DNA from 3 places in the Paenibacillus sp. AK002 genome. Region 2 is predicted to be linked to each of the others. Evidence: riboswitches for the same ligand, from Rfam matches in the RefSeq annotation. Region 2 holds a riboswitch; each other region holds the start of a gene.
The links. Region 2 has a riboswitch for ZMP and ZTP ahead of rpiB (ribose 5-phosphate isomerase B). Riboswitches for the same ligand answer to the same signal wherever they lie in the genome.
Positions count from the first base shown of each region.

Region 1: it holds a riboswitch for ZMP and ZTP, as region 2 does, so the genes downstream of both, M1D70_RS18875 (bifunctional 5,10-methylenetetrahydrofolate dehydrogenase/5,10-methenyltetrahydrofolate cyclohydrolase) here and rpiB (ribose 5-phosphate isomerase B) in region 2, are expected to answer to the same signal.
Region 3: it holds a riboswitch for ZMP and ZTP, as region 2 does, so the genes downstream of both, purT (phosphoribosylglycinamide formyltransferase 2) here and rpiB (ribose 5-phosphate isomerase B) in region 2, are expected to answer to the same signal.

Region 1 covers NZ_CP096377.1:4,287,591-4,289,790, forward strand. The annotation lists gene M1D70_RS18875 (bifunctional 5,10-methylenetetrahydrofolate dehydrogenase/5,10-methenyltetrahydrofolate cyclohydrolase) at 270-1,118, opposite strand; ZMP/ZTP riboswitch at 1,185-1,264, opposite strand; gene M1D70_RS18880 (permease) at 1,419-2,200, shown strand, end outside.
Region 2 covers NZ_CP096377.1:6,483,284-6,485,483, forward strand. The annotation lists gene M1D70_RS29310 (TIGR01440 family protein) at 1-337, opposite strand, end outside; gene rpiB (ribose 5-phosphate isomerase B) at 418-882, opposite strand; ZMP/ZTP riboswitch at 997-1,078, opposite strand; gene M1D70_RS29320 (low molecular weight protein arginine phosphatase) at 1,186-1,773, opposite strand; gene M1D70_RS29325 (manganese efflux pump MntP) at 1,829-2,200, opposite strand, start outside.
Region 3 covers NZ_CP096377.1:4,127,456-4,129,655, forward strand. The annotation lists gene purT (phosphoribosylglycinamide formyltransferase 2) at 199-1,359, opposite strand; ZMP/ZTP riboswitch at 1,442-1,522, opposite strand; gene M1D70_RS18090 (LysR family transcriptional regulator) at 1,583-2,200, opposite strand, start outside.

The DNA of each region.
Region 1 (2,200 bases), 2.2 Mb from region 2:
CGCTGCGTCGAACGGATCATTCTCTGCAGTTCCCTGTTGTCCCGCACAACAGGCCATGATTCGTATAAACATGAATCTCTCCCCTTCGTATTTCGCTTATTCCTAACTATACCATGACGTCCAGGGGTCCGTGAAATGCGGGTTCCAAGCCTATAGGCAGAGGCCTATCTCTTCCACGTCACAGACTTTTGCATGGTCACGCAGCGATTTGAAGGGGATAATTCACGGGCGCACCCTTAATTCACATATAAATGGTCAAGTGCATTCCCCTAGGCTTGGACGGTTCGCTCGGCCGATTCGACGGTATGCTTCAACAATGTCGCTATCGTCACGGGGCCAACGCCCGCCGGTACCGGCGTGATTGCGGATGCCGCCTTGGCGCAGGCTTCGTAATCGCAGTCCCCGATATTTCCTTTATTGTAACCGGCGTCCAACACGACGGCACCCGGCTTGATCCAGTCCCCTTGAATGAAATTAGGCTTGCCTACGGCCGCAACCACAATGTCCGCTTGGGACACAATCTCCCCAAGGTTCTTCGTTCTCGAATGGCAGATCGTAACCGTGGCGTTGCGATTGAGCAGCATCATCGATACCGGCTTGCCCAAAATCGGACTGCGTCCGACCACCACCGCATGCTTCCCTTCGATCGGCAGGCTGTAATAGTCCATAATCGCGATAATCGCCGCCGGCGTACATGAAGGGTAATCGGCGAAACCAAACGCATTTTGCGAGAACCCGAGCGTGGTTACTCCATCCACGTCTTTTTTCATGTCGATGGCATCAAAAGCCTCCCGCTCATCGATATGATGCGGTACCGGGTGCTGAAGCAGAATACCGTGGACGTTCGGATCCTCGTTCAGTGCTTGAATCGCGGCGATCAGCTCCTCCGTCGTTGTCGATGTCTCCAGCACTACTTTCTTGGATATGATGCCAAGCCGCTCGCACGCATTTCCCTTCATCCGCACATAGGTTGCCGAGGCAGGATCATCGCCAACCAGAATCGTTGCCAGACAAGGGGTTACCCCTTGCTGTTTCAATTCCTGTACCTTCACCGCCAGCTTTGCCTTGATATCATCGGATACTTTTTTTCCATCCAAAATTACGGGTTCCTTACTCATGCTAATCCGCTCCTTCGCCATTGTATTAAAAAACATAAAGAGGCAAGGCGACTCGAACGTCTCCTTACCTCTTGCCCAGGCGTACGGCATATGATCCCATGTGCTCCCTCTTGGTAACCCAAGCTACGCCAGTAACACACGGATAACTTTTTTTAATATATCACGACTTTGGACTTCGCGCCACCGGCTATGCGGCCGCCCTTTAATCGTAAAGTTTTTGATTTATTGTCTGAAATCACGTATGTTGCCGATGGTACAAGCATAGAATGTCCTAAGAACAATTCGCTCCAGGAGGCCTTGATGAGATATCCGGCGATCTTCAAAATGCTGCCCTTTATACTGCCGCTTGTATTCGTGATTCCGGTCTTGACGATATGGCTGCAGAGGGACTTAAACCCCATATCCAGCCAAGACCTACAGCAGGTTAAAACCGTCTTTACGGGCATCTTCCTTGAGGCACTTCCTTTTATTCTGCTTGGAGTGCTGCTGTCGTCCCTTCTGCAGCTGTTCGTACAAGAGCAATGGGTGCGGCGTCTCACGCCGAAGAATCCGGTGGTCGGCGTCCTGGGCGCTTCCATGCTCGGCATCCTGTTTCCCATCTGCGAATGCGGGATGATCCCGGTCGTTCGCAGGTTGATGCTGAAAGGTATGCCCGCCTATATCGCCGTCACCTTTATCCTCAGCGGTCCTATTCTGAATCCCATTGTATTCGCATCAACGATCATGGCCTTCCGTTCGCATCCCGAAGTGACGATCGGACGAATGGGACTGGCTTTTGCAGTCGCGGTGACGACGGGTTTGCTCGTCTATGTTTTTTCAAGAAGCAGCCCCCTGAAGCGTTCCTTTCAAGAGTTCGCCGAACAGGGCTCCAGCAAGGGGGAACGTTTGTTGCATGAGCATCCCAAAACCTGGAGAAGCATGTTTGTCCACGCCGGAGACGAGCTGATCGAGATGTGCAAATATTTAGTCCTGGGCGCTTTCCTCACGGCCTGCATCCAATCCTTCATTCCGAGGGAGGAGCTGCTGGCTCTGGGGAACGGTCCTGCCGCCTCCTATCTGTTCATGATGGGCTTTGCCTTCAT
Region 2 (2,200 bases):
CCATGGAGCCTCCCGCCCCTGGAATCGGTACAGCCGCCACTTCCGTCAGGCGCAGCTCTTCGAGCAGTCCCCGCTCCATGACAAGCGCCCGGTTCAAATGCTCACAGCATTGATAGGCTACAGCGAAGCCGAATTCCGCTTGAACCTCGGCAATGCCCTGAAGAAGCTGCTGCGCCGTTTCAAGAGCGCCGCCTGTGCCGATCCGGCGTCCGACCACTTCACTGGTGCTGGCTCCGATGACCAGCACCTTGCCCGGTCCTAAGGCTGAAGCTTCGGCCAGTTCGCGGACGATCCGCGCCGTCTGTTCGCTCAAGGAAACCTTGGAGATATCCGTCATGTCACAGTCCTCCCGATGATTTTTTTCACAGAAGATGCTTCATTCCATACGCAATAACCGCAGCAGCTTTACGCGTTGACCTATCGCGATTCGCTCTTCAGGTAACGCTCCTCGATGGCCTTGATCTTGTTCACGCGGCCGACATGGCGTTCGCCCTGGCTGAAATCCGTTGTCAGCCATGCGCTGACGATCTCGGCAGCAAGCCCGGGACCGACGACGCGCTCGCCCAGCGCAATCACGTTGCTGTCATTATGCTCACGCGTGGCTTTGGCCGAAAACACATCATGCGTCAGCGCGCAGCGGATGCCCGGCACCTTGTTGGCGGCAATGCTCATGCCGATTCCCGTTCCGCAGATCAGAATGCCCCGATCCGCTTCACCCGAGACCACCTTCTCGCACACCGGAAGCGCGTAATCGGGATAATCCACGGAATCGGAACAGCCGCAGCCAAGATCCTCCACCTCGTGTCCAAGACCCCGAATGACCTCCACGATCTCCTCTTTCAGACGAATGCCGGCATGATCGGTACCCAATGCAATTTTCATCTATGAAAAACCCCCTCGAATGTTCGCTTTTGCGTTTTAGCTTGTTTCATTATAACCCAAACTCCACGCAAAAGACGAAAAAAGAGCAGTCGGCGCACGTATTGTGCTCCAAATGCTCTTTGCCCAGGCGACCGGCCGTATATTCCGATGCTCCATCGTGGTTTCATCCACTTCGTCGCCAGTTACATCGGATTCATGTTTTTCACCTTCATCTTAAAGCAATACCCTGCGAAAGGCAAGCGGCTTTTTTAGCCAGATTGAGCCTGGATCCAGATTTACTCTTCGCTTCCGTCGAAGCCGATCCTATTTATGCTGATCCGCTTCCAGCTTGTCCAACAGACGGAAGAGCGCCGTCCGAATCTCCGCCGCCGTCGCCTCGTATTCCTCCCGCGAGCCGCCGAAGGGATCGGAGATATCGAAGCTCGGAATTCGCTGGCGCAGCTCGATCAGACGCTCCCGGTCGCGGTCGCTGACATCGCGGCCCAGCGATCTGGCCAGCTCGAGCGTTGCGTACAGGCTGTCCTGCTCCCGCAGATCATCCAGCACCCGCCGGTCATCCTCCACAAATTCCTTCAGCGTGTGCATCTTGTCGGCGGCATGCGGGAACTGCCGAATCGCATACTGCTTATGCGACTGGGTCAGCGTCAGAATCAGGTCTGCCCATTCCACCAGATTCGCGGTCAGCGGCTTAGATACCAAGCGATCTTGAATATCCTGGTCCCGCAGTATCGATTCCGCATGACGGGATACCGGCATGCCGTCTACGGCCGAGACGCCGGCGGATTGCGTTTCCAGCGGAATGCCCCGCTGTTTGGCGAGCTTGCGCAGCATTCCTTCCGCCATCGGACTGCGGCAGGTATTCCCCGTGCAGACAAACAATATATTTTTCACGGTCCCGTACCTCCCCGTTGTAGGTTGTTTTGGGATTATTGTAACAAATATTGCGTCAAAAGATAAACATCACGCCAAAGATGATCAAAATCAGTCCGCCCAGCATTTCGCCGTACTCTCCCAGCTTGTTGCTCACCTGACGGCCGAGCAGCAGGCCGAGAATGGACAGCAAACCGCCCACGACGCCGAAGGAGATCACGATCAGCAGCACATCATCCACGAACATCCCGAGCGAAACGCCTACCGAGAAGGAGTCGATGCTGACGCTTAGCGAAAACAACAGCATGCCCAAGAACGCGGTAGGATGAATGCGCTGACCTTCCCCGCCCCGCCAAGCATTATACAGCATATGCCCGCCCAGCAGGAGGAGCAGCCCGCCTGCCGCAAACCCTGTGACGTGCCCCAGCAGCATGCCTACATAGCGGCC
Region 3 (2,200 bases), 2.4 Mb from region 2:
TTGTGTATCTTATCATGAAAGAACATAAATTTCTCCCTATTTATTCCCGAAATCAAAACTAAAAGCAAGTACTCGAGATCAGAAGAGTTTGTACCCGATTTGGATCCTTGATTTTTCTATAACCGAAAAGGCCAACCGGTCATTTCGGTTGGCCTTTTCAACATGATGACATGTGATATCCCTATGGAATTCCGATGTTTATGCCTCTTCGACGGCAAGCTTATCCAATGCCAGCTTCGCGCGTGACCGCGCTTCTTCGACATCGCCGGCGCTTGACAGCGCGACTGCTACTCGTCTTCCGGCCTTGGTTACCGGTTTGCCGAACATGCGAAGCTGCGTATTCGGAACGGCCAGCGCTTGCTCGGCGCCTGTAATCGTGTAGTCTTCCAGCTCTCGGCCGGCTTTCAGCGGGCGGCTGGCTCCCGGCGTGATCAATTCGATCTCTGGTATCGGAAACCCGAGAATGGCACGGACATGAAGCGCAAATTCGGATAGATTTTGCGTGACCAGCGTAACCAGCCCAGTATCATGCGGACGCGGGGATACCTCGCTGAAGTACACCTTATCCTCGGCCAAAAATAATTCAACGCCGAACAAGCCGTATCCGCCAAGCTCGTCGGTAATCTTCCGCGCAATAAATTTAGCCTCCACGATTTGCGCTTCAGACATGTCGTGCGGCTGCCACGATTCGATATAATCTCCGCTTTCCTGAATATGCCCGATCGGCGCACAGAAGCTTGTTCCATTTACGGAGCGGACGGTCAGAAGCGTGATTTCCGACTGGAATGAAATGAATTCCTCAATGATCACTCTTCCGTTCTGCACGCGGCCGCCTTCCATGGCGATGTTCCAGCAGGACTCGATATCCCCTTCAGAACGGCACACGCTCTGACCTTTGCCGGAGGAGCTCATCAGCGGTTTGATCACGCACGGAAAACCCATGTCCAGGACAGCCTGCTTGAATTCCTCATAGGTATCGGCAAATCGATAGTCCGCAGTCGGCAGTCCCAACTCCTCTGATGCCAACCGGCGGATCCCTTCACGGTCCATCGTAAGCTTTGCGGCTCTGGCGGTAGGAATCACCCGATACCCCTCATCCTCCAGCTTCACCAGCTCCGAAGTAGCCAGCGCTTCAATCTCCGGAACGATCAGGTCCGGCTTTTCCAACTCAATAATAGCGCGCAGCTTCTCTCCGTCCAGCATATCGATCACATGGCTGTGATCGGCAACGTGCATGGCAGGAGCATCGGCATAACGATCGACGGCTACGGTTTGGACACCCAATCGTTGTGCTTCAATTACGACTTCTTTCCCTAGTTCTCCGGATCCCAGCAGCAATATTTTTTTCGTTTTGAACATCGTTGTTTTATCCCCTTTTCATAGTTTCAGAGACGATAGAAGCCCAAGAAAATAATAAAGAGGTAAGGGAAATAAACTCCCTTACCTCTGCCCAGGCGTACGGCCGTTGTCATCCATGTGCTCCCTCATGGTTCCCCATGCTACGCCAGTCACACATAAACCTATACATTGTTACATAAATGATACTGAATCTTTTCGTTAAATGCAATATCAGCCTGCGTCTTTAAGATTTAGATTTCAACATTTCGATCATATCCTGAAGCGAGTGTGACAGCCATTTCTTAGGATGAATGACAATCTGGATGTCCAGTCGAATGTCAGGGTGTTGAAAGGGAAGAATCGCCAGCTCTCCCCTCTTGATTTCCTCCTCTGCTACCATTCTCGGCAATAGTGAGATGCCGGTACCGGACATGATATATCTTTTGATCGCCTCGGGGTTGCCCAATTCCAAACCAATACGGACGGGAGCTCCACTGGCGCGCAGCACTTTTTCCAACATGATCCGGTAATTGCAAGTATCCTCGGTCATAATCCATTCGTAATTAGCCAGATGCTCCAGCTCGATGACGGGCAACCTGCGAAGCGGATGATCCGGATGGGCAATCAGATGGAGGGGCTCTTCCCGGATCGAGATCCAATTCAATGAAGTGTCTTCCGGTTTGTTCTCCAGAATAAGCCCGAGATCGTACTCACCCTCTCTTACCTTACTGACGATGCTATCTTCACGATCCGTTTGCAAGCGGATGGCAAGATCTTCATGCTCCTGTCTTAGCCGATGAAGGACGGATGGAAGAAAATATGCGGCAAGCGAATCGATCGTTCCAATCGATAAGACGCCCCC